Regions from separate parts of the Streptomyces sp. NBC_01317 genome, predicted to be linked through region 1. Evidence: predicted binding sites of a transcription regulator. Region 1 holds the regulator's gene; each other region holds the start of a gene.
What was found. Region 1 encodes HrcA, which represses chaperone genes, less so after heat shock. Its sites were predicted from a motif close to TTNGCACTCNGNNNNNCNGAGTGCNAA; they were not measured.
Positions count from the first base shown of each region.

Region 2: the regulator HrcA is predicted to act here: its motif matches at 4,981-5,007, upstream of groL (chaperonin GroEL).
Region 3: the regulator HrcA is predicted to act here: its motif matches at 7,832-7,858, upstream of groES (co-chaperone GroES).

Region 1 is NZ_CP108393.1:5,714,433-5,724,725, reverse strand. Features, by position in the region: gene OG349_RS24865 (ribonuclease Z) at 1-196, opposite strand, end outside; gene OG349_RS24860 (histidine triad nucleotide-binding protein) at 202-561, opposite strand; gene OG349_RS24855 (16S rRNA (uracil(1498)-N(3))-methyltransferase) at 673-1,422, opposite strand; gene OG349_RS24850 (nitronate monooxygenase) at 1,419-2,495, opposite strand; gene dnaJ (molecular chaperone DnaJ) at 2,641-3,777, opposite strand; gene hrcA (heat-inducible transcriptional repressor HrcA) at 3,778-4,794, opposite strand; gene OG349_RS24835 (MBL fold metallo-hydrolase) at 4,959-5,696, shown strand; gene OG349_RS24830 (DUF3097 domain-containing protein) at 5,727-6,548, shown strand; gene OG349_RS24825 (serine hydrolase domain-containing protein) at 6,569-7,708, opposite strand; gene hemW (radical SAM family heme chaperone HemW) at 7,782-9,014, opposite strand; gene OG349_RS24815 (SpoIIE family protein phosphatase) at 9,895-10,293, opposite strand, start outside.
Region 2 is NZ_CP108393.1:4,792,732-4,803,024, forward strand. Features, by position in the region: gene OG349_RS20770 (alpha,alpha-trehalose-phosphate synthase (UDP-forming)) at 1-1,041, opposite strand, end outside; gene OG349_RS20775 (hypothetical protein) at 1,168-1,317, opposite strand; gene OG349_RS20780 (glucosyl-3-phosphoglycerate synthase) at 1,356-2,321, opposite strand; SAM riboswitch class I at 2,488-2,615, shown strand; gene thrC (threonine synthase) at 2,631-3,926, shown strand; gene OG349_RS20790 (ubiquitin-like small modifier protein 1) at 3,980-4,258, shown strand; gene OG349_RS20795 (cold-shock protein) at 4,623-4,826, shown strand; gene groL (chaperonin GroEL) at 5,136-6,761, shown strand; gene OG349_RS20805 (Uma2 family endonuclease) at 6,871-7,452, opposite strand; gene OG349_RS20810 (SpoIIE family protein phosphatase) at 7,648-10,215, opposite strand.
Region 3 is NZ_CP108393.1:3,335,866-3,346,158, forward strand. Features, by position in the region: gene OG349_RS13990 (substrate-binding domain-containing protein) at 41-1,117, shown strand; gene OG349_RS13995 (ABC transporter substrate-binding protein) at 1,246-2,589, shown strand; gene OG349_RS14000 (carbohydrate ABC transporter permease) at 2,586-3,506, shown strand; gene OG349_RS14005 (carbohydrate ABC transporter permease) at 3,503-4,474, shown strand; gene OG349_RS14010 (hydroxyacid dehydrogenase) at 4,556-5,584, shown strand; gene groL (chaperonin GroEL) at 5,656-7,278, opposite strand; gene groES (co-chaperone GroES) at 7,378-7,686, opposite strand; gene OG349_RS14025 (polysaccharide deacetylase family protein) at 7,973-9,010, opposite strand; gene OG349_RS14030 (hypothetical protein) at 9,062-9,427, opposite strand; gene OG349_RS14035 (hypothetical protein) at 9,499-10,122, opposite strand; gene OG349_RS14040 (DinB family protein) at 10,289-10,293, shown strand, end outside.

The DNA.
Region 1 (10,293 bases):
CGTGGAAGTGCGTGACGCAGAGGCGGTTGATGTCGTGCGCGGCGACCCCGGCCCGCAGCATCTGCCGCTGCGTGCCCTCCCCCGGGTCGAAGAGCAGGCCTTCGCCGTCCCAGCGCAGCAGATAGCCGTTGTGGTTGCGGTGGCGTGTGGGCACCTGGCTGGCGGTCCCCAGGACGACCAGTTCCCGTACGGACAAGGCGCTTATCCAGGAGGCCAGTTGAGGCCCCGGCCGCCCAGCAGGTGGGCGTGCGCGTGGAAGACGGTCTGACCGGCGCCGCTGCCGGTGTTGAAGACGATCCGGTAGCCGGTGGAGTCGGCGCCCTCCTCGGCGGCGATGGTCCCGGCCTCGGTCAGCAGGTCGGCGGCGATCCCCGGCTCGGCGGCGGCCAGCGAGGCCGCGTCGGGGTAGTGCACGCGGGGGATGACGAGGATGTGGGTGGGGGCCTGCGGGTGGATGTCCCGGAAGGCGACGGTGGTCGCCGTCTCGCGGACGACGGTGGCCGGCACGTCCCCCGCCACGATCTTGCAGAACAGGCAGTCGGCCTGTGGTTCTCCGGCCATGGTCCTGGCCCTCCTCGAATCCGGCGATGACAGTGATGACGGTGACGATGACGAGACGCGGTGATCACAGCGATCACGCCCGGCCATGCTAGCGGCCGGGGGCCGTACGGATCAGGACCAGCGGCCGGTGCGGGCCATCACCACGGCCACGGCCGCCGTCCCCGCCGTGGACGTACGCAGCACGCTGTGGCCCAGCCGGTACGGCTTCGCGCCCGCCGCCGCGAAAGCCGCCAACTCCTCGGGGGACACGCCCCCTTCGGGTCCGACGACCAGCACGACGGAACCCTCGTGCGGCAGTTCGGCCGACGCGAGCGCGGCGCTCGCCGCGTCCCGGTCCTCGTGCAGGACGGCGGCGAAGTCGGCCGTCGCCAGCAGCGCGGCGACCTGCTTCGTACTCATCGCGTCCGCCACCTCGGGGAACCGCACCCGCCGCGACTGCTTCCCCGACTCCCGTGCCGTGGAACGCCACTTGGCGAGCGCCTTCGCGCCCCGCTCCCCGTTCCACCGGGTGACGCACCGGGAGGCCGCCCACGGGACGACGGCGTCCACACCGGTCTCCGTCATGGTCTCGACGGCCACCTCGCCCCGGTCGCCCTTGGGCAGGGCCTGTACGACGGTGATGTGCGGGGTCTCCGGCGGTTCGTCGGCGTACGAGTCGAGCTGGACGATCAGCCGGTCCTTGCCCTCGGTCCCGAGGACCACGCCGTCCGCCCAGCGGCCCTTGCCGTCGGTCAGGACGACGTCCTCGCCGGCGTGCAGCCGCTTCACGGACACCGCGTGCCGCCCCTCGGCGCCCTCCAGGACGAACCGCCCGGCCGGTCCCGCGCCGAAGCAGTCCACCACGAACACCGGCGCGGTCACGAGGCGTTGCCCGGCCGGCCGAGGCCCGCGCCGGCCACCTCGAACTCGGTGACGAGGACGTTGACCAGGGTCGCGGCCGGCAGGTCACGGGCCAGCCGGTGGCCCTGCCCGGCCCACAGCGCCATGCCCTGCGCGTCACCGACCTTCGCGGCGGCCTTGCGCAGCCCGGCGGTGACGTGGTGCACCTCCGGGTAGGCGGCCGGGGCGTACTTGCCGTGCTCGCTCATGAAGCGGTTGACGAGGCCCCGGGCGGGGCGGCCGGAGAACGCGCGCGTCAACTGGGTCCGTACGAACAGCGGGTTGGTCATGGCGTCCTTGTGCAGCGCGCTCGCCCCGGACTCCGGGCACACCAGGAACGCCGTGCCGAGCTGCGCCGCGTCCGCGCCCGCCGCCAGCACCCCGGCGATCTGGCCGCCGCGCATGATGCCGCCGGTCGCGACGATCGGGAGGTCGACGGTCTCCTTGACCAGCCCGAGCAGCGCGAGCAGCCCGAGGCCCACGCCGTCGTTCTCCGGGTCGTCGCGGTGGGTGCCCTGGTGGCCGCCGGCCTCGATGCCCTGGACGCAGACGGCGTCGGCGCCGGACCACTGGGCGGTCTGGGCCTCTTCGGGGGTGGTGACGGTGACGACGGTGAGCGTGCCGACCTTGGCGAAGGCGTCGAGGGTCGTACGGGTGGGGCAGCCGAAGGTGAACGAGACGACCGGGACCGGGTCGTCCAGCAGGATCGCCAGCTTCGCCTCGTACCCGTCGTCCCGGCCGCTCTCCGGGTCGCCGAGCGGGGTCTCGTACCAGGTGGCCTCACCGGCGAGCTGGTTGCGGTAGACCTCGACGGCCGCGCTGTCCGCGTAGTGCGGCTGGGGCATGAAGAGGTTGACGCCGAAGGGGCGCGAGGTGAGACCGCGGAGGTGCTTGATCTCCTCGTACATCACATCGACCGATTTGTACCCGGCGGCGAGGAACCCGAGCCCGCCGGCGTCGGAGACGGCCGCGGCGAGCTGCGGGCAGGAGGCACCGCCCGCCATGGGGGCCTGCACGATGGGATACCGGCAGAGATCGGTCAGTGCGGAGGACATGCGAAGCATGGTGCCATGTCGCTCGCCGCTCGGGGGATCCGGGGGCGCGGCCTGCGGCCGCAGTGTGTCCTCAATCGCCGGACGGGCTTGATTTCAGCCCGCCCGGCGATCAAGGGCAGCGGTCAAAGCTGATCAAGGACGTCTGTCAACGGCCGTTGAACGCGTCCTTCAATCTGGAGAAGAGGCCCTGCTGTCCCGGCTGGAACTGGCCCAGGGGGCGTTCCTCGCCGCGCAGCACCGCCAGCTCCCGCAGCAGGCGTTCCTGCTCGGCGTCCAGCTTCGACGGGGTCGTGACCTCGACATGCACGATGAGGTCGCCGCGCCCGCCGCCGCGCAGGTGCGTGATGCCCCGCCCGTGCAGCGGGATCGACTGCCCCGACTGCGTGCCGGGCCGTACGTCGATGTCCTCCACCCCGTCCAGCGTCTCCAGCGGGCACTTGGTGCCCAGGGACGCCGCCGTCATGGGGACGGTCACCGTGCAGTGCAGGTCGTCGCCGCGCCGCTGGAACACCGCGTGCGGCAGCTCGTGGATCTCCACGTACAGGTCACCGGCGGGGCCGCCGCCGGGGCCGACCTCGCCCTCGCCCGCGAGCTGGATCCTCGTGCCGTTGTCCACACCCGCCGGGATCTTGACCGTGAGCGTGCGGCGCGAGCGGATCCGCCCGTCACCGGCGCACTCGGGGCACGGCGTCGGGACGACCGTACCGAAGCCCTGGCACTGCGGGCAGGGCCGCGAGGTCATGACCTGGCCCAGGAAGGACCGCGTGACCTGCGAGACCTCGCCGCGACCGCGGCACATGTCGCAGGTCTGCGCCGAGGTGCCCGGCGCCGCCCCCTCGCCCGAGCAGGTCGTGCAGACCACGGCCGTGTCGACCTGGATGTCCTTGGTGGTGCCGAAGGCCGACTCGTTGAGGTCGATCTCCAGCCGGATCATCGCGTCCTGGCCCCGCCGCGTCCGCGAGCGCGGCCCGCGCTGCTGCGACGTACCGAAGAACGCGTCCATGATGTCCGAGAAGTTGCCGAAGCCACCGGCTCCGAAACCGCCCGCACCGCCTCCGCCGCTCGCGGACAGCGGGTCCCCGCCGAGGTCGTAGACCTGCTTCTTCTGCGGGTCCGACAGCACCTCGTACGCGGCGTTGATCTCCTTGAAGCGCTCCTGCGTCTTGGGATCGGGATTGACATCCGGGTGCAGCTCGCGGGCGAGCCTGCGGAATGCCTTCTTGATCTCGTCCTGAGACGCGTCGCGGCGCACGCCGAGAACGGCGTAGTAGTCCGTGGCCACTTACGACTCCGCCAGGATCTGTCCGACGTAACGTGCCACTGCGCGTACCGCTCCCATCGTTCCGGGGTAGTCCATGCGGGTCGGTCCGACCACGCCGAGTTTGGCGACTGCCTCGTCGCCCGAACCGTAGCCGACCGCGACGACGGACGTGGAGTTGAGGCCCTCATGGGCGTTCTCGTGCCCGATACGTACGGTCATGCCCGGGTGCTCCGCCTCACCCAGCAGCTTGAGGAGCACGACCTGCTCCTCCAGCGCCTCCAGCACCGGCCGGATGGTGAGCGGGAAATCGTGTCCGAAGCGGGTGAGATTGGCCGTACCGCCGATCACCAGCCGCTCCTCGGTCTCCTCGACCAGCGTTTCGAGCAGGGTCGCGAGCACCGTCGTGACGACCCCGCGGTCCTCCTGCTCGAACGAGTCGGGAAGGTCCTGCACGAGCTGCGGGACGTCCGAGAAACGGCGTCCGACGACCCGGCTGTTGAGCCGGGCCCGCAGGTCCGCGAGGGCGGTCTCCCCGAAGGGCGCGGGGCAGTCGATCATGCGTTGTTCGACCCGGCCGGTGTCCGTGATCAACACGAGCATCAGCCGGGCGGAGGCCAGGGCGAGCAGCTCCACGTGCCGCACCGTCGAGCGGGTCAGCGAGGGGTACTGCACCACCGCGACCTGCCGGGTCAGCTGCGCGAGCAGCCGTACCGTACGGCCCACCACGTCGTCGAGGTCGACCGCGCTGTCCAGGAAGTTCTGGATGGCCCGGCGCTCCGGCGACGACAGGGGCTTGACCCCCGCCAGCCGGTCCACGAAGAGCCGGTAGCCCTTGTCGGTCGGGATACGGCCGGCGCTGGTGTGCGGCTGGGCGATGAAGCCCTCGTCCTCCAGCACCGCCATGTCGTTGCGGACCGTCGCCGGAGACACGCCGAGCTTGTGCCGCTCGGTGAGCGCCTTGGAACCGACCGGCTCCTCGGTGCCGACGTAGTCCTGGACGATCGCGCGGAGCACTTCGAGTCTGCGTTCACTGAGCATCGCGCACACCTCCCGCTGTCGTCCGTCGGATCCGGCTTGGCACTCACCCGGAGGGAGTGCCAGCATTCCCCCCGACAGTGTACGGCTGTGGGGTACGCCCCTAGCAAGGGTGACCGACCACGCTACCGCGCGAGGCCGCGCGTCATTGCGGATAGCGTCCTCGCATGGACATCCGTTGGGAAGAGCGCGGGTGGGAGCGGCTGTCGCCGCGGGCGGGCCGGTGCCGGCTGCCCGGGTGGGACGCGACCGCCGGACTCGTGGCCGGTGACACCGGCGTCCTGCTGTACGACACGGGCTCGACGCCCAGTGAGGGCGCGGCGCTGCGGGCGGACGTGGCCGCCCTGCTGGGCCCCGGGCGGCCCGTCACGCACGTCGCGCTCAGCCATCCGCACTTCGACCACGTGCTGGGGACGGCGGCGTTCACGGACGCGGAGGTGTACGGGGCGGTGGGCCTGGCGGAACTGCTGGCGCGGGGCGGCGGCGCGCTGTACGAGGACGCCGTGCGCGAGGGGGTGGACGCGGCGGAGGCGGCTCTCGCGCGGGACGCGCTCGTCCTGCCGGGGCACGCGGTGTCGGGCGAGCTGACCCTGGACCTCGGCGGCCCCCGGGTGCTGCTGGCGAACGCGGGGCCCGGCCACACGGCCCACGACCTGGCCCTGCTGGTCCCGGCCGGGGACGGCTCGGCGCCGGTGCTCTTCTGCGGCGACCTGGTGGAGGAGTCGGGGGAGCCGCAGGCGGGGCCGGACGCGATCACGTCACGGTGGCCGGCCGCCCTGGACCGGCTGCTGGCGCTGGGCGGGGAGGACGCGGTGTACGTGCCAGGTCATGGAGCGGTGGTGGACGCGGCGTTCGTACGGGCACAGCGGGACGCGCTGGCGGTACGTTTCGGCGTGTCGCTGTAGCGGGCCTCCCGTCCGTTTATCGTCTTGGCCATGCGCAGCTACAGCCCCGACCTGACCCCTCCGTGGAAGAAGCCGACCTCGGCGCCGGAGGTGCCCGCCGAGCCGGATCTGGTGGTCGAGGAGGTGGCGACCGGGTTCTGCGGCGCGGTGATCCGCTGCGAGAAGACGGCGGAGGGGCCGACCGTGACCCTGGAGGACCGCTTCGGCAAGCAGCGCGTCTTCCCGCTGGCGGTCCGGGGCTTCCTGCTGGAGGGCCGGGTGGTGACGCTGGTCCGCCCCACGGCCGGGGGTCCGGTACGGCCCACCCGTACGGCCTCCGGATCGATCGCGGTCCCCGGGGCGCGCGCCCGCGTCGCCCGGGCCGGGCGGATCTATGTGGAGGGCCGGCACGACGCGGAGCTGGTCGAGCGTGTCTGGGGCGACGACCTGCGGATCGAGGGGGTGGTGGTCGAATACCTGGAGGGTGTGGACGATCTCCCGGCGGTGGTCGCGGAGTTCGCCCCGGCGCCGGACGCGCGGCTGGGCGTCCTGGTCGACCACCTGGTGCCGGGATCGAAGGAGTCCCGGATCGCGGCGGCGGTGACGGGCGCGGACGTCCTGGTGGTGGGCCACCCGTACATCGACGTCTGGGAGGCCGTGAAGCCGTCCTCGGTGGGCATCGCGGCGTGGCCCCGGGTGCCGAGGGGCGAGGACTGGAAGACGGGCGTGTGCCGGGCGCTGGGCTGGCCGGAGAACACCGGGGCCGCATGGCAGCACATCCTGTCCAGGGTCCATTCGTACCGCGATCTGGAGCCGGCGCTGCTGGGCTCGGTGGAGCGCCTGATCGACTTCGTCACGGAACCGGCCCCCTGAACGACAGGCCTCCGCGAACGTCAGGCCTGCGCCGCCGCGTACCGCCAGAAGTCACGCATCAGGGCGGGCGGGGTCGGACTGGCCATCGCCCGCTGGGTGAGCAGGATGCTGACCGCGCCGGTCGACGGGACGAGGTGCGCGGCGGTGCCCGTACCGCCGACCCAGCCGTACCGCCCCGGCACGTTCCACGGATCGGCGGCCTTCACGTCGACCGAACCGCCGTAGCCCCAGCCCTGGCCCTCCAGGAACAGCTCACCGGCGGTGCGCTGGGCGGGGGTCAGGTGGTCGGTGGTCATCAGCCGCACCGACTCGGTGGACAGCAGCCGCTTGCCGCCCGCGCTCCCGCCGCCGAGGAGCAGCCGGGCAAAAGCATACAAATCATCAACAGTGGAGACGAGCCCGCCCGCGCCGGAGGGGAACGGTGGCAGCTCGTTCCACTGCCCGCCGGGGGCGTCGACCAGGGTGAGGTCGTCGCGGTAGTAGCTGGTGAACCGGTCGAGTCCGCCGGCCGGCAGGGAGAAGCCGGTGTCGTTCATGGAGAGCGGCTCGAACAGCCGCTCGGCCAGGAACTCGCCCAGGGGCCGGCCGGTGACGCGGGCGGCCAGGACGCCCTGGATGTCGGAGCAGATGTTGTACAGCCACGCCTCGCCCGGCTGGCGCAGCAGGGGGACGCGGCCGAGCCTGGCCATCCACTCGTCCGGCTCGGGGACGGCCTGCGGCTGCGGCGGGCCTTGCAGCAGCTCGCTGAAGAGCAGCGCGACGGCTGGCAGGGAGAAGTCGTCGGGGAAGCCGTATCCGGCACGGGAGGAGAGCAGGTCGGCGACGGTGATGGGCCGGTCGGCCGGCACGACGTCGTCGACGGGACCGCCGGGCGTACGGACCACCACCGGCTCGGCCAGCTCGGGCAGCCACCGCCGGACCGGGTCGCCGAGGGCGATCAGCCCGTCGTCGACCAGCATCATGACCGCCGCGGCGGTGATCGGCTTGGTGAGCGAGGCGATACGGAAGACCGAGTCCCGGGCCATCGGCGAGGTGCCCTCGGTGTCGACGGCCCCGGCGACGGCCACCTCGACGTCTCCGTCCCGGGCCACCAGGCCCACGGCGCCGGGCACGGTTCCGTCCTCGACGCGGGCGAGCAGCAGGTCGTGCAGCGTGGTCATGGGTCCACCTCTCCGAAGTCACGGTTTCAGAAGGAGGGACCGGCCAAGCCCCGGAAATTCATCGGCGCCCCGTCTAGTCCACCAGATCCCGCACCACGGCGTCGGCGAGCAGCCGGCCCCGCAGGGTCAGAACGCCCCGGCCCTGGTCGTACGGCCCCGGCTCCAGCAGGCCGTCGGCGACCGCGCGGGCGGCGGCGGCGAGGCCTGCCGTGGCCAGCAGCGAGAGCGGCACTCCGTCGGACAGCCGCAGCTCCAGCAGGATCCGCTCGACGCGGCGGTCCTCCGCCGTCAGGATCTCCCGCCCCGCGCCGGGCGAGCGGCCCTCGGCGAGCGCGGCGGCGTACGCGCCCGGGTGCTTCACGTTCCACCAGCGGACCCCGCCGACGTGGCTGTGGGCGCCGGGGCCCGCTCCCCACCAGTCGGCACCGCGCCAGTACAGCTCGTTGTGCAGGCAGCGGCCCGCTTCGGTCGTGGCCCAGTTCGACACCTCGTACCAGGAGAACCCGGCCTTCGCGAGCACCTCGTCCGCGATCAGGTACCGGTCCGCGTGCTCGTCGTCGTCCGTCATCGGGACCTCGCCGCGCCGGATGCGGCGGGCGAGCTGGGTGCCCTCCTCCACGATGAGCGCGTAGGCGCTGATGTGGTCGGGTCCGGCGCCCACGGCGGCGTCGAGCGAGGCGCGCCAGTCGTCGTCGCTCTCGCCGGGGGTGCCGTAGATCAGGTCGAGGTTGACGTGCTCGAACCCGGCGGCCCGCGCCTCGGCGACGCACGCCTCGGGGCGGCCGGGGGTGTGGGTACGGTCCAGGACCTTGAGGACGTGCTGCCGGGCGCTCTGCATCCCGAAGGAGATCCGGTTGAACCCTCCGTCGCGGAGGGCCGCGAGGTATTCCGGGTCCACGGATTCCGGGTTCGCCTCGGTGGTGACCTCGGCGCCGTCCGCGAGCCCGAACTCGTCGCGGACGGCGTTGAGCATCCGCACGAGGTCGTCGGCGGCCAGGAGCGTGGGCGTGCCGCCCCCGACGAAGACCGTGCGGACGGGGCGGAGGTCGTCGCCCAGGACCTTCCTGGCCAGCCGTATCTCGTCGATCAGGGTGTCGGCGTAATTGTCCCGGGAGGCCAGCACGCCGCCGCTGCCGCGGAGCTCGGTGGCGGTGTAGGTGTTGAAGTCGCAGTATCCGCAGCGGGTGGCGCAGTAGGGGACGTGCAGGTAGAACCCCAGGGGGCGCGCGGCCGCGCCGTCGAGGGCGGGTGGGGGGAGTGCGCCGGTCTCGGGCATGGGTTCGCCGTCGGGCAGTACGGATGGCATGGCCCTAGTGTCCCGCACCTGGGGCCGTTGGCCTTGCGGCCGGCTTTTGTCCTCAATCGCCGGACGGGCGGTCTGGGGCCGGGGGGCCGCGGGTTCTCGGTGACCGGGTTGCGGTTCGTGTTGTCCTCAATCGCCGGACGGGCTTGATTTTGCCCGCTGCGGGCCGGTGGTTTGGGTGCGGGTTGTTGCCGGGGGCCGGGCAGGGGTCGTGTCCTGCACTGCATGTTTTACGTCGCGTTCGGCGGGTCGTTTGGTTCACCGGGGCCTTGCGACACAAAACACGCTTTACGTTCCGGACACGACCCCTGCCCGTCCCCCTTTCACGCCCGCGTCAAGGCAAATCAAGCCCGTCCGGCGTTTGAGGACGCGGTAACCCGCACCCGGCACCGGGCAGAGGCCAAAATCCAGCCTGTCCGGCGTTTGAGGACATCGGTAACCCGCGCCCGTGTACCGGGCAGGGCCACAATCAAGCCCGTCCGGCGATTGAGGACGTTGGTAAGCGGCACCGTCCACCGGGCAGAGGTGAGGCTCCCCGGGCGAACGCAGCCGTTGAGCTCACCCTCGGCGTGAGGGGGGTGGGGTCGGAGGAGGTGCGTGTGTCCGGACGTAAAGCGTGTTTTGTGGCGCATGACTACCGGTGAACCAAACAAGTCCCTGAGGCGCCGTAAAACATGCAGTCCGGACATACGTACCTCCGCAGGCCCCACCCCCCGTCACCACGACAAACCCAGCCCGTCCGGCGCTTGAGGACATCAGTAAGCCGCGCCCGCGCACCGGGCCGAGGCCAAACCCAAGCCCGTCCGGCGATTGAGGACAAGCAGGAAGCGCAACGGACACCGGGCAGAGGCCACACGCAACGGACACCGGGCGAAAGGCCACCTCACCCCGCAGGCGCGCGCTCCGCCTGGAAGACCAGGAGCGCCACGTCATCCCCCGGCGGCGCCCCGTCAAAGTCATGCACCGCCCGCCGTATCCTCTCCGCCACCCCCTCCGCGGAAAGCCCCACGCACCCCTCCAACGCCCGCGCCAACCCATCCCCGTCATCCAGCATCCGCCGCCCCGAGCGCCGCTCGGTCACGCCGTCCGTGACGCAGAGGAGCGTGTCCCCGGGGCGCAGGTCGAACGTGCGGCTCTGGTACGAGACGTTCTCCTCGACCCCCAGCAGCAGCTGCGGCGACGCGGCGGACGTCACCGTCCCGTCGGGCCGCAGCAGCAACGGCAGGGGATGCCCCGCGCTCGCGAGCGTGCACCTGGCGCCCCCGCGGGGCCCCGGCAGGGG
Region 2 (10,293 bases), 920 kb from region 1:
GTACGTGCCGAAGTCCAGGTTGATCGCGTCCGCCACGCGCTGGACCTCGGCCGTGTAGTCGCGGTAGACCGACAGGTCCTGGCGGGAGGGGTACGCGAAGGCCACGTGGACCACCCGTTCGCGCCACTCCGGGCGGTCGGTCAGCAGCTGCCGGTACGCGAGCAGGCCGCGGACGATGTTCTTGGACAGTTCCGTACGGTCCACCCGGACGATCGTCCGCCGGTCGGTCCCGCCGATCTCCTCGCGCAGGGACACGGTCCGATCGTCCACGTCGGGGCGGTGCGCCCGTTCGCGCAGGAAGTCCGCGTCCGCGCCCAGGCCGTGCACGCCGATCCTGGTGTTGCCGGTGCCGCCCAGCAGCTCCGTACAGCAGGCCGTGAAGGCGTCCGCCCAGCGGTGGGTCAGGAACGCCGCGCGGTCCGCGCCCAGGATGCCCCGGAGCAGCTGGCGCGCGATGTCGTCGGGGAGCAGCCGGAAGTAGTCCACCGGGGCCCAGGGGGTGTGCGAGAAGTGGCCGATCCGCAGGTCGGGGCGCAGCGCCCGGAGCATGCCGGGCACCAGCGCCAGGTGGTAGTCCTGCACCAGCACGGACGCGCCGTCGCCCGCCTCGTCCGCCAGCGCCTCGGCGAACGCGCGGTTGTACGCCTCGTACGACGCCCACTGCGCCCGGAACTCCGCGCCGAAGGACGGCTCCAGCGGGGTCTGGTAGAGCAGGTGGTGGACGAACCAGAGCGTGGAGTTGGCCACCCCGTTGTACGCGTCCGCGTAGACGTCGGGGGCGATGCCCAGCATCCGTACGCGCTGCCCGCCCGTGTCCTCCGGGTCCAGCCGGCCGCCGGTACGCCGTACCGCCTCGCGGTCGCCGTCGCCGAGCGCCGCGCACACCCACACCGCGTCCGTGTCGGGGCCGATGGCCGACAGGCCGGACACCAGCCCGCCGCCGCCGCGCCGGGCCTCCAGCGCTCCGTCGTCGCGGAGCGTGTACGAGACGGGGCCGCGGTTGGACGCGACGAGGACCTGGGCGGCCTGCTCGGAAACCATGTGCCGAAATCTAGCCCGTACGGGAAACGCTCAAACGTACGGAGAGCAGCCGTAGTGAGAGCAGCCGTACGGAGAGCCGTACCGAGAGCAGCCTTACGGAGAGCCTTACGGAGAGCCGTGCGGGGATCAGTCGCCCCTGCGTCCCCGTGCCGCCGCCAGCGCCACCACTCCCGCCCCCGTCAGCGCGACCGCCATCCCGCCCAGCAGCCACAGCCGCTCGGCCGTGACGCCGGTGGCCGCCGCCGCGAGGAACCACAAGTTCAGAGGAGTCTCCATAAGCACGCAATATAGGTAAATAGGACCAGAGGGGGTGGTTACGCCGCGCGGCCGGCCGTGTACTCCGCGATCTCCCGCATCGGCGGCCGCTCCTCCGTGTCCACGTCGTACGTACGCGGTTCAAAGCCGTTCTCGCCCCGCTCGAACTGCGTCAGCTCGGGCCGTACCAGATGCGCCCCCAGCTGCGACCGCGACAGGCGCAGCTGCGCCGTACGGTAGATCGCCGCCGCCATCCGCCCCAGCGCCCGGTCGTCCTGGTGCCGGTGCAGCCGCGTGCCCACGTCGACCTGGCCCAGCGCGTCCAGCCCCACACTGTGCAGCGCGTCCACCAGCAGCCCCAGCTCCACGCCGTACCCGACGGGGAACGGCAGCCGCTCCAGCAGGGTGCGCCGGGCCGCGTACTCCCCGCCGAGCGGCTGGACGAACCCCGCCAGGCGCGGCCAGTGCAGATTCAGCAGCGGCCGGGCCACCAGCTCCGTGACCCGCCCGCCCTGGCCCACGGCGGCCCCCCGCGCCCCCAGCGGCCTGTCGTACATCGCCTTCACCAGCTGTACGTCGGGCTCCGTCAGCAGCGGCCCCACGATCCCCGTCACGAAGTCCGCCGAGAACTCCCGCAGATCCGCGTCCACGAAGCACACCACGTCCCCGCCCGTCACCAGCAGCGACCGCCACAGCACCTCGCCTTTGCCGGGCAGCGCGGGCAGCCGCGGCAGGATGTCGTCCCGGCGCACCACCCGCGCGCCCGCCTCCGCCGCCACCTTCGCCGTCGCGTCGGACGAACCGGAATCAATCACCACCAGCTCGTCGACCAGCTGCGCCTTCTCCATCAGCTCGCGCCGGATCACCGACACGATCCCGCCGACCGTCTCCTCCTCGTCCAGCGCCGGCAGCACCACGCTGACGGTCGTGCCACGCGCGGCCTTCGCCGCCAGGAGCCGGTCGGGCGTACGGTCGGCCACGGACCAGGAACGCCTGGTCAGCCAGCGTTCCACCTCTTCCAGCACGGTCGGTTCTCCCTGAAAGTGATCCATCTCGCGGTGCGGACCACTATCTCCACGGTCCGCTCCTTCGGTTACAGTCTTGAACAACACGAATGACCACCGCATGTCGGGGGTCATCCGGTGGACAAACGCTCGGATCGCGGGACCGACCCCGGATCCGATGCCATACCGCTCATCCAGAGGGGCAGAGGGAACGGCCCGTTGAAGCCCCGGCAACCCTCCCGCCGACCGCGAGGTCATGGTGGGGAAGGTGCCAATTCCGTCTTGCGGCGAAGTACGTCGTGAGGAAGATGAGGAAAGGGCCTCGCCTCCATGTCTGTGCAGACCGTCCCCACGCCCGGTGTCACCCCCGGTGCCGTCGATCTCGGACCCGCCGCCGCCCTCTCGTGCCGCGAATGCGGCGAGCGCTTCGACCTCGGCCCGATCTTCGCCTGCGCGTCCTGTTTCGGGCCGCTCGAAGTGGCGTACGACCTGCCGAGCGGCACCCCCGAAGAGCTGAAGAAGCGCATCGCCGAGGGCCCCGACAACATCTGGCGCTACGCGCCGCTGCTGCCCGTCCCCGCCGACGTGGCGAGCAAGCCCAACATCAACCCCGGCTTCACCAAGCTCGTCAAGGCCGACAACCTCGCCCGCGAACTGGGCGTCACCGGCGGCCTGTACGTGAAGGACGACTCCGGGAACCCGACGCACTCCTTCAAGGACCGCGTCGTCGCCATCGCCGTCGAGGCCGCCCGCGCCTTCGGCTTCACGACGCTCTCCTGCTCCTCCACCGGCAACCTGGCCGGCGCCGTCGGCGCCGCCGCCGCCCGCGCCGGCTTCCGCTCCTGCGTGTTCATCCCGAGCGACCTGGAGCAGGGCAAGGTCGTCATGGCCGCGGTGTACGGCGGTGAACTCGTCGGCATCGAGGGCAACTACGACGACGTCAACCGCTTCTGCTCCGAACTGATCGGCGACCCGCTCGGCGAGGGCTGGGGCTTCGTGAACGTCAACCTCCGCCCGTACTACGGCGAGGGCTCCAAGACACTCGCGTACGAGATCTGCGAGCAGCTCGGCTGGGAGCTGCCCGACCAGCTCGTCATCCCGATCGCCTCGGGATCGCAGCTCACGAAGATCGACAAGGGTCTCCAGGAGCTCATCAAGCTGGGCCTCGTCGCGGACAAGCCGTACAAGATCTTCGGCGCCCAGGCCGAGGGCTGCTCCCCGGTCTCCGCCGCCTTCAAGGCGGGCCACGACGTCGTACGGCCCCAGAAGCCGAACACCATCGCCAAGTCCCTGGCGATCGGCAACCCGGCCGACGGCCCGTACGTCCTCGACATCGCCCGCCGCACCGGCGGCGCCGTGGACGACGTGAACGACGAGCAGATCGTGGACGCGATCAAGCTGCTTGCCCGTACCGAGGGGATCTTCGCGGAGACCGCGGGCGGGGTGACCGTCGGCGTGACGAAGAAGCTCATCGACGCCGGCCTGCTCGACCCGACGCTGACGACGGTCGTGCTCAACACGGGCGACGGTCTCAAGACGCTGGACGCCGTGGCCCCGACCACAGGACCCACCGCCACGATCCGCCCGAGCCTCGACGCGTTCCGCGCCGCCGGCCTGGCCCACTGAGCCACGCGTCGCGTCCCCGCGTCCCGCCCATCACTGAAGGAAGGCACCCCACCATGAGCGTCAAGGTCCGCATCCCCACCATCCTCCGTACGTACACCGGTGGCCAGGCCGAGGTTCCGGCGGAGGGCGAGACCCTCTCCGAGGTCATCCAGTCGCTGGAGGCCAGCCACCCCGGCATCGCCGCGCGCGTCCTGGACGACGAGGGCAAGCTGCGCCGCTTCGTCAACGTGTACGTGAACGACGACGACGTCCGGTTCGAGCAGGGCCTCCAGACGGCGACGCCCGCGGGCGCCGGCATCTCGATCATCCCGGCGGTCGCCGGCGGCTGCTGACGCCGGATCACGGGGACGCTTGACGCGTGTCCTTGGCCCCGTCCGTACAAGAGTCGGCCCCCTCCGCACGGGAAGCGGAGGGGGCCGTTCTTTATGGTTGAGCGCGGTAGAGTTGGGAACACCCCCTCGCGGCCGGTGCCGAGCGCATACGAGAACGCGACAACCTGGGGTCAAACTCTCGGTGACTTTTGCGGGCACATGTGTGTTTTGCCCGGCCCGACTTGCCCCGGAACGCAGTCAATCCGTCGCTATGTGTGTTCGGTCGTGCCCAGATTTCTCGTCCGATTGACCTGTTGCAGAGGGCAGTTGGGCAGATACATTCAGCCGCGGTCGAAGCGTTCCGGCAGTAATAGGGGAGTAAGGCATGGCTCAGGGCACCGTCAAATGGTTCAACGCGGAGAAGGGCTACGGCTTCATCGCGGTCGACGGTGGTGCGGATGTTTTCGTCCACTACAGCGCGATCCAGATGGACGGCTACCGCACCCTTGAAGAAGGTCAGCGAGTTGAGTTCGAGATCTCGCAGGGCCAGAAGGGTCCGCAGGCGGACATGGTCAAGCTCGCCGTCTGATCCCGGCGCGATCGGCCACCGACGCACTCACGCCGAGGGGCCCGTATCCCATACAGGGATACGGGCCCCTCGTGCGTGTACGGGACCCCCGCGCGAGGGTGCCGGGCCGGGGGAGGAGCTTGCACTCTCGGGGGTCGAGTGCTAATCATTGGCGTTAGCACTCTGCAAGTGAGAGTGACAACTTATGGACCGGGTCAGTGAGGCCCGGAGGGACCGGTGGAGCAAGGAACCGCCGGGCTCTCAGGCCGTCCGTCGCGGGCGCGGGCGCGGTCCGGAGCAATCCACCCCAGTCCGGGAGGACCACTTCACATGGCCAAGATCATCGCGTTCGACGAGGAGGCACGGCGCGGTCTCGAGCGCGGGATGAACCAGCTCGCCGACGCCGTCAAGGTCACCCTTGGTCCCAAGGGTCGCAACGTCGTCCTCGAGAAGAAGTGGGGCGCCCCCACGATCACCAACGATGGTGTTTCCATCGCCAAGGAGATCGAGCTCGAGGACCCGTACGAAAAGATCGGCGCAGAGCTGGTCAAGGAAGTCGCCAAGAAGACGGACGACGTCGCCGGTGACGGTACGACCACCGCGACCGTCCTCGCCCAGGCACTCGTCCGCGAGGGCCTGCGCAACGTGGCGGCCGGCGCCAACCCGATGGCCCTCAAGCGCGGGATCGAGAAGGCCGTCGAGGCCGTCTCCGGTGCCCTGCTGGAGCAGGCCAAGGACGTGGAGACCAAGGAGCAGATCGCTTCGACGGCCTCCATCTCCGCCGCCGACACCCAGATCGGCGAGCTCATCGCCGAGGCGATGGACAAGGTCGGCAAGGAAGGCGTCATCACCGTCGAGGAGTCGCAGACCTTCGGTCTGGAGCTTGAGCTCACCGAGGGCATGCGCTTCGACAAGGGCTACATCTCGGCGTACTTCGCCACCGACATGGAGCGCATGGAGTCGTCCCTGGACGACCCGTACATCCTGATCGTCAACTCCAAGATCGGCAACGTGAAGGACCTCCTTCCGCTGCTGGAGAAGGTCATGCAGTCGGGCAAGCCCCTGCTGATCATCGCGGAGGACGTCGAGGGCGAGGCGCTGTCGACCCTGGTCGTCAACAAGATCCGTGGCACCTTCAAGTCCGTCGCCGTCAAGGCCCCGGGCTTCGGTGACCGCCGCAAGGCGATGCTGAACGACATCGCCATCCTCACGGGCGGCACGGTCATCTCCGAAGAGGTCGGCCTCAAGCTGGAGAACGCCGGTCTCGACCTGCTGGGCCGCGCCCGCAAGGTCGTCATCACCAAGGACGAGACCACCATCGTCGACGGTTCGGGCGAGAGCGACCAGGTCGCCGGCCGTGTGAACCAGATCCGCGCCGAGATCGAGAACAGCGACTCGGACTACGACCGCGAGAAGCTCCAGGAGCGCCTCGCGAAGCTGGCCGGCGGCGTGGCCGTCATCAAGGCCGGCGCCGCGACCGAGGTCGAACTCAAGGAGCGCAAGCACCGCATCGAGGACGCGGTGCGCAACGCCAAGGCCGCCGTCGAGGAGGGCATCGTCGCCGGTGGTGGCGTGGCTCTGCTCCAGGCTTCCTCGGTGTTCGAGAAGCTCGAACTCGAAGGTGACGAGGCGACGGGCGCGAACATCGTCAAGCTCGCGCTGGAGGCTCCGCTCAAGCAGATCGCCGTCAACGGTGGTCTCGAAGGCGGCGTCATCGTCGAGAAGGTCCGCAACCTGCCGATCGGTCACGGCCTCAACGCCGCGACCGGCGAGTACGTGGACATGATCGCCGAGGGCATCATCGACCCCGCGAAGGTCACCCGTTCCGCTCTCCAGAACGCGGCCTCCATCGCGGCGCTGTTCCTCACCACCGAGGCCGTCATCGCCGACAAGCCGGAGAAGGCCGGCGCCGCCGGCGCCCCGGGCGGCATGCCGGGCGGCGACATGGACTTCTGAGCCCGCCGCCGTACGGCTGTACGGCACCGGCTCGGAGCGTTCCTGAACCGAGGGCGGTACCCCTTCCGGGGGGTGCCGCCTTCGGGCGTTTCCGGAGCGGGGTCCGGTGTCAGCGGGTGTAGTCCTTGAGCTTTTCCGTCTCCAGGGTGATGGCGACCGGGTCGGGCACCTTCACGGTGGCGCCGTACGGAAAGGACGTACGGGTCTGGTACTCGCCCTCGCGGGGGTCGGTGTAGACCACGACCTTCTCCGCGTTCCGGTCGATCAGGAGGTAGACCGGGATGTCGGCCGCCGCGTAGCCGTCCCGCTTGTGGACGTGGTCGCGCAGGCCGGTGTCGAAGTCGTGCGAGGTGACCTCGACGGTCATGAGGACACCGTCGGGATCGGCCCACTCGCCTTCCTGCCGCACGAAATGGTCGAGCGGCGCGAGCGCCCCGTCCGCCCGGGCGCGGCCCTTGCGGTAGCTCTCCACCTTCAAGCCCTGCTCCGGGTACAGACGCAGGTCGGGGCGCTGTTGGAGGCAACGCTCCAGCAGCCACATGACGATGGCCCCGTGGAGCTGATCCGGCAACGGCTTGACCTCTAGTTTTCCGTCGATGAATTCGAGCGTGACGCTCTCCGGGGCCTTGCGGGCGAGTTCCTCGAAGTCGTCGATGGACATCTGCGGCTCTGCCTCGGGGCTGGTGGTCATGGCGTCGCCTCCTCCCCTCCATGGTGCCCCGGTCCGGTGTCGGCGGATGGACTGAAGTGTCATACGGGCGTCCTTTCAGGTGGGCGGTTTGTCACACGCTAGATCGAGATCACCGTGCGCGGCAATCCGGTCACGGCGGGTGAACGTCTGTCTGATTCCGGGCCGCAACTGGCCAGGTGGGGAGGGCCTTTCCCGCTACGCCCCGGCCGTGCCCAGCGGGAGTTCCAGTTCCGCCCAGACGATCTTGCCGCCGGGGGCCGTGCGGGTGCCCCAGCGGTGGGAGAGTTTGGCTACCAGGAACAGGCCCCAGCCCTTCTCGTCCTCCGCGCGGGCGTGGCGCAGGCGCGGGGAGCGGTCGTCCGAGTCGAAGACCTCGCAGACCAGGGCGCCGTGGCGGATCAGGCGGAGGCGGATGGGGCCGGCGCCGTACCGGATGGCGTTCGTGACCAGTTCGCTGACGATGAGTTCCACCGTGGCGGCCAGCTGGTCCAGGCCCCACGACGAGAGCTTGGCGACAGCCAGGGCGCGGGCGTTCGCCACCAGGGCGGGGTCGGTGGGCAGCACCCAGGTGACCACGTGGTCCGGGGGCAGTGAGCGGGTACGGGCCAGCAGCAGCGCCACGTCGTCCTGGGACGCGGCCGTCGACACCATCGTGTCGACCACTCCCGCGCACACCTCCTCCAGCGGACCGCCCCTACCACCGATCCTGGCCAGGGCCTCGCCCAGCCGCCCCAGCCCGACGTCGATGTCCGCCTCGCGGGTCTCGACCAGGCCGTCCGTGTAGAGGGCGATGACACTCCCCTCCGGCAGCTCCATCTCGACCGACTGGAAGGACAGCAGCCCGAGGCCGATCGGCGACCCGGCCGGCAGCTCCGGGAAGGTGACCGTGCCGTCCGGGAAGACGATCGCGGGGGGCGGGTGGCCGGCGCGCGCCATGGTGCAGCGCCGCGTGACGGGGTCGTACACCGCGTACACGCAGGTCGCGCCCATCACGGGCGTGCTGTAGTCCTCGGCGTCGGGCTCCGCGTCCTCCTCGGTGAGGCGTACGACCAGGTCGTCGAGGTGGGCGAGCAGTTCGTCCGGCGGCAGGTCCATGTCCGCCAGGGTGTGGACGGCCGTGTGGAGCTGCCCCATCGTCGCCGCCGCGTTGATGCCGTGCCCGACCACGTCACCCACCACCAGGGCGACCCGCCCGCCGGACAGCGGGATCACGTCGAACCAGTCGCCGCCGACCCCGTCGTGCAGGTCCGCCGGGAGGTACTGGGAGGCGACGTCCACGGCGTGGCCGCCCGACAGGTGGCGGGGGAGCAGGTTGCGCTGGAGGGCGAGGGACGCCGTGCGCTCGCGGGTGTAGCGCAGGGCGTTGTCCAGGCTGAGGGACGCCCGCGCCGCGAGTTCCTCCGCCAGCAGGAGGTCGTCCCTGCTGAACGGCGCCTTGGTGTCGTTACGGGTGAAGACGGCGACGCCCAGGATCGCGCCGCGCGCCCGCAGCGGGACCACGATGATCGAGTGGACCCCGGTCTCCTCGATGACCCTGCGCCGGCCGGGGTCGTTGTCGACCCAGGTGCCGGGTCCCGTCCTGATGACCGGCTCGAACTGGGACTTCCCCGTGGTCATGGCGGACATGAAGGGCGAGACCCTGGGGACGTACACGGCCTCCCCGATGGACCACAGGGACTCGGGGTTGCCCTCGTGGATGGACGCCACCCCGCCGCGCCGGAAGACCGGGATCGTGCCGTCCTCGGACTCCAGCCGTTCGAGGGGCTCCCCGCCGAGCGGCAGGGCCTCGGCGAGATCGACGCTGGTGTAGTCGGCGAGGAGCGGCACGGCGACGTCGGCCAGCTCCTGGGCGGTGTGCATGACGTCGAGCGTCGTGCCGATCCGCGTACCCGCCTCGCTGAGGACGGAGAGCCGCTCGCGCGCCCAACTGCTCGTGATGTCCACCGCGATGGAACAGACCCCCAGCGGCCTGCCGTCCATCCCGTCGAGGCGGAAGAAGGAGGACGAGAAGACCCGCTCCTGGTGGAGGTCCTGGGCGATCCAGCGGAACTCGTGGTCGATCACGGGGGTGCCGGTCCTGAGGACCTGGAGCATCGCCGCTTCGACCGCGTCCGTGTCGAACCCCGGCAGCGACTCGGTCACCCGGAGGCCGAGGCGCTCGTGGCGCAGGGCGCCGCTCTGGCGCTCGACCGTGCTGTTGAGCCAGACGCAGCGCAGGTCGACGTCCCAGATGGACAGGCCGATGGGGGCGCCCTCCAGGAGTGACCTGACCACCACGCCGTTCATGGTGGGCCGTACGGAGGACTCGGAGAGCGGGGCGGCGGAGAGGAACCAGTCGGTACGGCCGTCAGGGCCGGCCAGCGGGGAGGCCTGGAGGGTGACGTGGACGCCGTGCCCCTCCTGGTGGCGCAGCTCGGCCAGCTCCGACCAGGGTTCGCCGGCCCGGACACGGGCGGGCCAGGCGGGGACGAGGGGGGAGGTGGCGGGGGTGGCTGTGCTGGGGCCCGTTGCTTCGGGGGAGTGGAGCAGACGGGTGGCGGAACGGTCCACCACGTCCGCGGCCCGGTAGCCGAGCAGCTCCTCCGCGGTCCGGGTCCAGCCGATGACGGTCCCGCGCGCGTCGATCACGGCCACGGCCGCCCCGGCCATGTCGAGGGCGGCCTGGGCGGGACCTGCGGGGCCGCCCCGCGTAGGACCGGACGCCACCGGGCGGCCGTCGGCACCGGGCACCGCTGCTCCGGCATCGCCCTCGGCATCGACCATCAGTGAGATCCCATCCGCCCGCACATGTCTCTTATGGCATGGTTTCATACTTCCCCGTGCGGGGGCGGGCGTCCGGTG
Region 3 (10,293 bases), 2.4 Mb from region 1:
CCCGTGCCCGGGTCGCCGTACTTGCGAGGGGGCCGTCACCGTGCGCGAAGGTGCCGCTGAACGTCATGACCGACTGCTGAATCTGGTCCGCGAGCGCGGCACGGTCCGGGTGTCCGACCTCGCCGACCGGCTCGGCGTGTCCCCCGTGACGGCGCGCCGGGACGCGGAGGCGCTGGCCGCCCGGGGGCTGCTCGACCGGGTGCACGGTTCGGTCTCCTGGCCGGAGCGGCAGGGCCCGGCGGGGATCGCGCCGGGCGGCGGCGGTCCGGTCATCGGCCTGCTCGCGCCCGCGGCCGCGTACTACTTCGCCGAGGTGATCCGCGGCGCCCACGAGGCCGCCGCCCGGCTCGGCGCCCGGCTGATCCTGCGGGTCTCCGACTACCGGCCCGAGGACGACGCCGCGCACGCGGCCGGGCTGCTGGCGGCCGGCGCGGAGGGGCTGCTGCTCGCCCCCAGCTGGACCGAGCCCGGCCACCCCGACACGTACAGCGAGTGGATCGCCCGGCTGCAGGTGGCGACCGTGCTGGTGGAACGGCGCGGCGCCCCGGGCGGGCCGCTGGCCGCCCTGGACCGGGTCTGCTCCGACCACGCGCACGGCGTCCTGATCGCCGTACGGCACCTGGTGGGTCTCGGGCACCGGACCCCGCTGCTGGTGGCGCGGCGGGACAGCCCGACGGCGACGGCGGTACGGGCCGGATACGTGCAGGCGCTCGATGTCCTCGGGCTGACCGCGCCCGGGCCCGTGATCGACTCGACGTCGGCGGAGCGCGATCCGCAGGTCTTCGAGCGGGCCGCGCGGGCCGTCCGCGCGGCCGTGCGCGACGGCGGGGCGACGGCCGCCCTGATGCACAACGACGAGGACGCGATCCGCATGGTCCGGCGCCTCGCCGAGCTGGGCGTACGGGTCCCCGAGGACCTCGCCCTCATCACGTACGACGACGAGGTGGCCGCCCTCGCGGACACCCCGCTCACCGCGGTCGCCCCGCCGAAGCGCGAGGTGGGGCGGTGTGCGGCGGAGCTGCTCGTGGAACGGCTGACGTCGGCCGGCGGGGGCGCGGACGAACCGCGCCGCCATGTGGAGCTGCTGCCGCGCCTGCGGGTGCGCTCCTCCACCTGATCGCCGGCCCCCCACCCTCCACCTTTCGATCATTTTTCGATCAATCAATCTTTCGCTCTTGACTTCGCTCACGCCGGATCGAAGTATCACGGCCACCGCCTGTCCCCCGTACGTACAGGAGCCGCGCCGTGAGTCGCAGTTGGTCCCGTTCTCTCCATGCCTGCGTCGGCGCCGCCACCGCGCTGGCCGCTCTCGCCGCCCTCACGGCGTGCGGCGGCGGCGCCGACGCACCCGCGGAAGGCACCGCGGAACATCCCGTCACCGTCACGTTCTGGGCCTGGACCAAGGGGTCCCAGGAGGTGGTGGACGCGTTCAACGCCTCGCACGACACGATCAAGGTGAAGTTCGAGGAGATCCCCTCCGGCGGCAACGGCGGCTATCCCAAGATCGCCAACGCCGTGAAGGCCGGGATCGCCCCCGACCTGCTCTCCATCGAGTACCCGATGCTGTCTCAGTTCGTGAGCCAGGGCTCGCTCCAGGACCTGAGCGGCTATCTGACGGACGACATCAAGAAGAAGTTCCTGCCGCAGACCATCAAGCTGACCACGCTGGGCGGCAAGAACTGGGCCGTCCCGTTCGACGCGTCCCCGCAGGTCTTCTACTACCGCAAGGACTTCTTCGAGAAGCACCACCTCACGCCGCCGCGCACCTGGGACGAGTTCCGTACCGCCGCCGCGCAGGTCAGGAAGGCGGCCCCGGACACCAGGATCGCCAGCTTCTTCCCCGACGACCCGACCTTCTTCCAGGCAATGGCCTGGCAGGCCGGCGCGCGGTGGTTCACGACCGACACGGCCAGGAACGCCTGGCAGGTCGACACCACGGACCCGGCCACCCTCAAGACGGCGGAGTACTGGCAGGGGCTCATCGACGACGACCTGGTCAACACCTCTTCCTCGTTCAGCCCGGAGTGGACCAGCGGCCTCAAGCAGGGCACGCTCGTCGGCTACCTCGGCGCGTCCTGGAGCGCGGGCGTGCTCGCCGGCATCGTGCCCGAGGAGAAGGGCAAGTGGGCGGCTGCGCCCGTGCCCAGCTGGGACGCGGCGCAGACGGCCAGCGGAATGATCCAGGGCTCCACCTTCGCCGTGAGCGAGAACAGCCACAAGAAGGCGGCGGCCGTCGAGTTCGCCCTCTGGATGGCCACCTCCGAGGCGGGCATCAAGGCCAGGATCGGCGCGAGCACCTCCACCGCCCTGCCCGCCTCCCCCGCGATGGTCCCCGTCGCCCAAAAAGCCATCGACACCAGCTTCTTCGGCGGCCAGGACCTGTACGCCCTCTACCTCCAGGCCGGCAGGTCGATCAAGCCGGACTGGATCTGGGGCCCGAGCACCGGCGCCACCAACTCCGCGCTGGGCGACCAGCTCCGCGAAGCCGTCGGCGGCGGCTCCACCCTCTCCCGCGCCGTCAGAACAGCCCAGGACGCCACCGTCGCCGATCTCAAGAAGCGCGGTCTGAACGTCGAGGACGCCTCATGACCACCAAGATCCAGACCGAACGCGGCTCCTCCACCCGCACCGGCGTGGCCGCCACCGTCCTGCTCACCCCGTTCTTCGCCCTGTTCACCGTGGCGATGGTCATACCCGTCGGCTACGCCCTCTGGCTCAGCCTGTTCACCGAGAAGGCGTCGGGCCTCGGCTTCGACGGACCCCGTACCGTCTTCCACGGCCTCGGCAACTACACGGAAGCCCTGGGTGACCAGGCGTTCCGCGACGGTTTCTGGGTGCTGCTCGGGTACTGCGCCTTCTACATCCCCCTGATGGTCGGCGGCGCGCTGATCCTCTCCCTGCTCCTCGATACGGCCCTGGCCCGCGCCCGCCGCTTCTTCCAGCTGGCGCTCTTCCTGCCGCACGCCATCCCCGGCCTGATCGCCGCCCTGATCTGGATCTACCTCTACACCCCGGGGCTCAGCCCGGTCATCAACGCCATGGACGCCGGCGGATTCGGCTTCGACTTCCTGTCCACCGACGGCGTCCTGCCCTCGGTGGTCAACATCGCGCTGTGGGAGTGGCTCGGCTACAACGTCGTCATCTTCTACGCCTCCCTCCAGGCCATCGACCGCTCGCTGCTCGAAGCCGCGACCGTGGACGGCGCCGGACAGTGGCGGCTCGCGTTCAGCATCAAGTTCCCCCTGATCCGCTCCTCGCTGGCGCTGGTGCTGCTCTTCACGATCATCGGGTCGCTCCAGCTCTTCACCGAGCCGCTGATCCTCAGCCGCTCCGGCGCGTCCGTGCCCAGCACCTGGACGCCCAACATGTACGCCTACAGCGCGGCGTTCCAGCGCAACGACTACGGCCTGGCCGCCGCCGCGTCCGTCCTCATCGCCCTCGTGGCCGCCGCGCTCTCCTTCGGCGTCACCCGATTCTCCAACCGGAAGGAGGCACGGGCAGCATGACGTCCCCCCCTGTGACCAACACGGCCAACACGGCCAACGCGGCCGACCCGACCGACCCCGCCACCCCCCTCGCCCCCGCGCGCCGCGGGACCCCCGGCCGGGCCCCCGTCCGCGCGGCCGGCCGGGCGGGCACCAGCCGGTGGCTGTCCAGGTCCGCCGTCAACGGCGTGCTCGTCCTGGCCGCCGCGTACACCCTCTTCCCCCTGATCTGGCTGGTCACGGCCGCCACCAAGGACGCCGGCAACCTGCTCGGCGGCGACGTCTTCTCCTTCCAGGGCTTCCACCTCGGCCAGAACCTCTCCGACCTGACGACCTACCAGGACGGCATCTACTTCCGGTGGTACGGCAACTCGCTGCTCTACGCGGGAGTCGGCGCCCTCGGCTGCTCGCTGGTGAGCGTCGCCGCCGGTTACGCCTTCGACAAATACCGCTTCCGGGGCAAGGAGAAGCTGTTCGCCGTCGTCCTGCTCGGCGTGCTGCTGCCCTCCACGGCCCTGTCCCTCCCCCTGTACCTGCTGGCCGTGAAGACCCACACCGTCAACACCTACTGGTCCGTGCTGATCCCCGTACTGGTCAACCCGTTCGGCGTCTACCTGTCCCGGATCTTCAGCGCCGGCTATATCCCGAACGAGGCACTGGAGGCGGCCAGGATCGACGGCGCGAGCGAGCTGCGCGCCTTCTGGTCGATCGGTCTGCGCATGATCATGCCGGGCTTCGTGACCGTCTTCCTCTTCCAGTTCACCGCCGTATGGAACAACTTCTTCCTCCCCCTCGTGATGCTCTCGGACAAAAACCTCTATCCGCTGAGCCTGGGCCTCTACAACTGGCACAGCAACGCGAACGCGACCCCGGACTTCTATCCGATGGTCGTGACCGGTTCACTCCTCGCCGTCACTCCGCTGATCATCGCGTTCGTCACCCTCCAACGGCACTGGAAGGCCGGCCTCACGGCCGGCAGCGTCAAATAGCCGCCCCCCGAGCGCGACCTGGGTAAGAGCGAGCGAGACCCGAGTGAGTCCCAGCGACACCCGAGGAGCTTGAGTTCCACCATGCCAGCCACCACTGACAATCGCCCCGCGGCCCTGCTCTCCATGGGCCCCGGCATCGCCGAGCGGCTGTTCACCGACGACCACAGGACCCGGCTGACCGGCCTCGTCCGTACGGATACCGCCCTGATCGCCCATCAGCTGTCCGACCCGGCGCCCGCCGTGGCCGCCGCCCTCGCCGACGCCGAACTGCTCGTCACCTGCTGGGGAGCGCCCCCGCTCACCGCCGACGTCCTCGACGCCGCACCCCGCCTGCGGGCCGTCGTCCACGCGGCGGGTTCCGTCAAGCACCACATCACCGACGCCTGCTGGGAGCGCGGCATCGCCGTCACCTCGGCCGCCGCCGCGAACGCCCGCCCCGTCGCCGAGTACACGCTCGCCGCGATCCTCTTCGCGGGCAAGAACGTCCTCGGCTCCGCCCAGCGCTACCGGAACCTGCGCACCCACCACGACTGGCGGGAGGAACTGGACAGCGCGGGCAACTACCGCCGTACGGTCGGCATCGTCGGCGCCTCCCGCATCGGCCGCCGTGTCATCGAGCTGCTGCGCCCCTTCGACCTGGACGTCCTGCTGTACGACCCGTACGTCGAGCCGGCCGAGGCCGCCGCGCTCGGCGCGGTCCTCGTCACCCTGGACGACCTGTGCGCGCGCAGCCACGTCGTGTCGGTCCACGCCCCGCAGCTCCCCGCCACGGACCGCATGATCGGCGCCGCTCAGCTGGCCGCGATGGCGGACGGTTCGACGCTGGTCAACACCTCACGCGGATCGCTCGTCGACGAGGACGCGCTGCTGCCGGAGCTGGTGGCGGGCCGCCTCCACGCCGTACTGGACGTGACGGAGCCCGAACTGCCGCCCGTCGACTCGCCGCTGTACGACCTGCCGAACGTCCTGCTCACCCCGCATGTCGCCGGGTCCCTCGGCGGTGAGATCCACCGGATGGCGGACCAGGCGCTGGACGAGGTGGAGCGCTGGACGAAGGGGTTGCCCTTCGCCGACCCCGTACACCCGACAAATCTGCACCTCTCGGCATAAAAGGACCCAGGCACGCGCGAAGGCCCGGCGCCCCTTCCGGGGTGCCGGGCCTTCGGCTGTCGCACACAACCTCAGTGGCTGTGACCGTGGCCGTGACCGGCCTCGGCCTCTTCCTCGGCCGGCTTCTCGACGACCAGGGTCTCGGTCGTGAGCAGCAGGGAGGCGATGGACGCGGCGTTCTCCAGCGCGGAGCGCGTGACCTTGACCGGGTCGATGACGCCGGCCTTCACCAGGTCGACGTACTCGCCGGTCGCGGCGTTGAAGCCGTGGCCCTTGTCGAGGTCGGCGACCTTCGCGGTGATGACGTAGCCCTCAAGGCCGGCGTTCTCGGCGATCCAGCGCAGCGGCTCGACCACGGCGCGGCGGACGACCGCGACACCGGTGGCCTCGTCGCCCGTCTTGCCGAGGTTGCCCTCCAGGACCTTGGCGGCGTGCACCAGGGCGGAGCCACCACCGGAGACGATGCCCTCCTCGACCGCGGCGCGGGTCGCGGAGATGGCGTCCTCCAGACGGTGCTTCTTCTCCTTGAGCTCCACCTCGGTGGCGGCGCCGACCTTGATCACGCACACGCCGCCGGCCAGCTTCGCGAGGCGCTCCTGGAGCTTCTCGCGGTCCCAGTCGGAGTCCGTGGACTCGATCTCGGCCTTGATCTGGTTGATGCGGCCGACGACCTCGGTGTGGTCGCCGCCACCGTCGACGATCGTGGTGTCGTCCTTGGTGATGGTGACGCGGCGGGCGGAGCCCAGCACGTCCAGACCGGCCTGGTCGAGCTTGAGGCCGACCTCCTCGGCGATGACGGTCGCGCCCGTGAGGGTGGCGATGTCGCCGAGCATGGCCTTGCGGCGGTCACCGAAGCCGGGGGCCTTCACCGCGACCGCGTTGAAGGTGCCGCGGATCTTGTTGACGACGAGCGTGGAGAGCGCCTCGCCCTCGACGTCCTCGGCGATGATCAGCAGCGGCTTGGAGCCACCCGCGGCGATGACCTTCTCCAGCAGGGGGAGCATGTCCTGGATGGAGGCGATCTTGCCCTGGTTGATCAGGATGTACGGGTCGTCGAGGACGGCCTCCATACGCTCCTGGTCGGTCACCATGTACGGGGACAGGTAGCCCTTGTCGAAGGCCATGCCCTCGGTGAAGTCGAGCTCCAGGCCGAAGGTGTTGGACTCCTCGACGGTGATGACACCGTCCTTGCCGACCTTGTCCATCGCCTCGGCGATGAGGTCACCGACCTGCTGGTCCTGCGCGGAGAGCGCGGCCACGGCGGCGATGTCGGACTTGTCCTCGATCGGGCGGGCGGTCGCGAGGAGTTCCTCGGACACGGCCTTGACCGCGGCGTCGATGCCCTTCTTCAGGGAGGCGGGCGACGCGCCGGCGGCGACGTTGCGCAGGCCCTCGCGGACCAGCGCCTGGGCCAGGACGGTGGCGGTGGTGGTGCCGTCACCCGCGATGTCGTTGGTCTTGGTCGCCACCTCCTTCACCAGCTGGGCACCGAGGTTCTCGTACGGGTCGTCGAGCTCGACCTCGCGGGCGATCGTGACACCGTCGTTGGTGATGGTCGGGGCGCCGAACTTCTTGTCGATGACGACGTTGCGGCCCTTGGGGCCGATCGTCACCTTCACCGTGTCGGCCAGCTTGTTGACGCCGCGCTCAAGGGCGCGACGGGCGTCCTCGTCGAACTTCAGGATCTTCGCCATGGGAGCTTCTCTAGTCCTCTCGAACGAACTGCGCCCCCGTCCGCCCGGCAATCGCAGGGTGGCCGAGGGCGCAGCTCAAAAGCAAAACTGACTCGTGAATTACTTCTCGATGATCGCGAGTACGTCGCGGGCCGAGAGGACGAGGTATTCCTCGCCGCTGTACTTCACTTCGGTGCCGCCGTACTTGCTGTACAGAACGACATCGCCGACGGAAACGTCGAGCGGGAGCCGCTCGCCGTTCTCGAAACGGCCCGGGCCCACGGCCAGGACGACGCCCTCCTGGGGCTTCTCCTTGGCGGTGTCCGGGATGACCAGGCCAGAGGCCGTGGTCTGCTCGGCGTCGAGCGGCTGGACCACAATGCGGTCCTCGAGCGGCTTGATGGCAACCTTGGTGCTGGCGGTCGTCACGATCCGACCTCCCCCTTCGGAGATCTCACGGGGTGAACTGTCTTGGGTGGCGACCGGGTGGATCCGTCGTCGCGGGTGCCGGATCCGCCAGTCGCGCTTTGGCACTCTCCAGTGGGGAGTGCCAGACCTGAGACTATGACCGCGATTAGCACTCGGTCAAGCGGAGTGCCAATGAGCTTGCGCGTGGCGGCGCGGCCGGGGCGCGAAAACGCCCGTACGAGGGGCTGTCCCCGTACGGGCGTGCGAGCACCGAGCGTGCGAACACCGGCCCCGCGGCCGGGGGTTCTCAGACGTAGTCCTCCAGCCTGGCCACCGCGTACCCCTTGTCCGTGATGGTCTTCATCACACGCCGGATCATGTCGGGCATGGAGCCCTTCCCGTCCTCGCGCCCCCGGAAGTGGCTGAGGACGATGTCGCCGGGGTGCAGGTCCCGGTCCCACTCGCGCCACTCCATGTGGTCGGGGAACGCCTCGGCCGACCACAGCGGTACGGCGGTGATCCCGCAGGACTTCGCGACGCGCAGGGTGTCGCCGTTGTAGTTGCCGTACGGCGGACGGAAGAGGCGGGGCCGCTTCCCGTACCGCTTCTGGATCTTGTCCTGCTGGCCGCAGATCTCGCGCTTCTGCCCGTCGCGGGACAGGCCGGGCAGGTAGGGGTGGTTGAGGGTGTGGTTGTGCAGTGCGACCCCGCGGTCCCGCATCAGCCGGAAGTAGTTGTAGTCGTCGTTGATCACGTAGTCGCTGAGGAAGGCGCTGTACGGGATCTTCAGCTCGGCCATCATGCGGAGGAACTCGGGGTCCTTCTCCGCGCCGTCGTCGATGGTCAGGAAGACGATCTTGTCCTTGACCGGCACGGTGGTGAAGACGGGCGGGAGCCCGGCGCCACCGGAGACCTCGAAGCCCTTGCGGGTCCTGATCACGGGCTTGACGGCGGGGGGCGGGGGCGCGGTCAGGGGGGTTCTGGCGAGCTTCCACCGCTTGGCGGTGGCGGTACGGACGGCCTCGGCGCGGCGGAGTTTCTCGGCGTAGGCGGCGAGGGCGCCGGCGGGGCCGCGGCGGGGGGCGCTGCCGGGCTTCTGAGCCCGGTCGGCTTTCTGCGGGCTGCCGGGCTTCTGGGCGCCGCCGGCCTTCTGAGCCTGGTCGGCCTTCTGAGCTTTCGGCGCCCGGTCGGCTTTCGGCGCCTGCGGTGCCGGGTGCCCCTCAGGCGCGTAGGCACGGCTGCCGTTCGGCTCTCCGGTGCAGCCGGAACCGAGCGCGGCGACGAGCAGGGCGGCCACCAGGACACGCGCGCGTCCAAATTCTCGCTTTTGTCGTAAAAGCTGCATGGCGCTGCATCCTGTCAGCGCGGCACATCCCCCACCGTACGACTCGCCGGACTACTCCAGGTCCGTCAACTCGTCGGCGTAGATCTTCGAGAGCGGTTGCGGCCCGATGTACTGCTGGCAGTTGCACTGCCTGCGCTCGTACTTCAGCGGCTTCTTGTCCTCGTCCCACTCCGTCGCGACCTCGACGTCCTCGTGGCACTTCCCCCGCTTGTCGTGCTTCGCCAGGTGGTGGGAACACCCGCAGACGGGCACAGGTGGCTTATGGGCCTCCTCAAGCGCCTTCCGTTCGTCCTCGGCCAGCTTGAGGCGTTCCATTATTCGCTCGTGACGCGTGTGCAGCGCCGTGCGGCCCGTGTCGGCCACCCATCCGAAGCCGCCCACGATGAAGAAGACGAAAAGCCACCAAATCCATTCCATCCGCCGCCCCTTAACCCTGAATGGCGCATGCGTTCCCTCTCCAGGATAGGTCTCGGGCTGTAGGAAGCACCTCAGCGGTGGGCTCCGCCGCCCCTGCGGGCCGGTACCGGATCCAGCAAACGCCCAGCCCAGCACTGGTGCCCGGCGGACCGGACAAGTCCCAGCAGACCGGTCATCAGGAGGGTGCCTCCGAAACCCAGGGCGTACACAGTGGCACTCAGCGTGACCACGTCCACCCGGGTCACCGCCCGGCCCGCGACCGCCGTACCGGCCAGGCACAGCGCGACGGAGGGCAGCAGCCAGAGGACGGACCTGCCGTGCGCGCGTACGCGCTCGTCGGTCACGGGTTCCGGGCCGAGATACGCCCACGCGTCCAGCCGGTCCCGTACGTCCTGGTTCCGGCGCACCCAGAGCCCCAGCGCGACGGCGGCGGGGACCAGGAGGAGCGCCGCGAGGACCAGCGCGACGAGGCCGCTGAGCAGCCCCAGGCCGCCGTCCTCGATGCTCCGGACGGCGAGCCCGACGGCGGCCCACCCGAGCACGGCGACGGCGGCGATCCCCCAGAGGAGCAGCAGGCGCCGGACGGCCAGCGCCCGCTCGGCGAGCGCCACGACGGTGGCGTCCCGCTCGGCGAGCAGCTCGGGGGAGAGCCCCCCGTACCCGCCCTCGGTCTCCTCGTCGGCCGCATCCCCCACGCACGCCTCGAGCCCCTCCTCGGACGGGGGCTCCGGAGGGTACGGCGGAAGCGCGAGGCGGTTGATCACCCGGCAGAGGGTAGCGGCGATAGCCTCTGCGACGATCATCCACGGCCCTGCTCACCGCCCCACCATCACCCGCCCACCGTCCCGGAAGGCCCCGGCCATGAC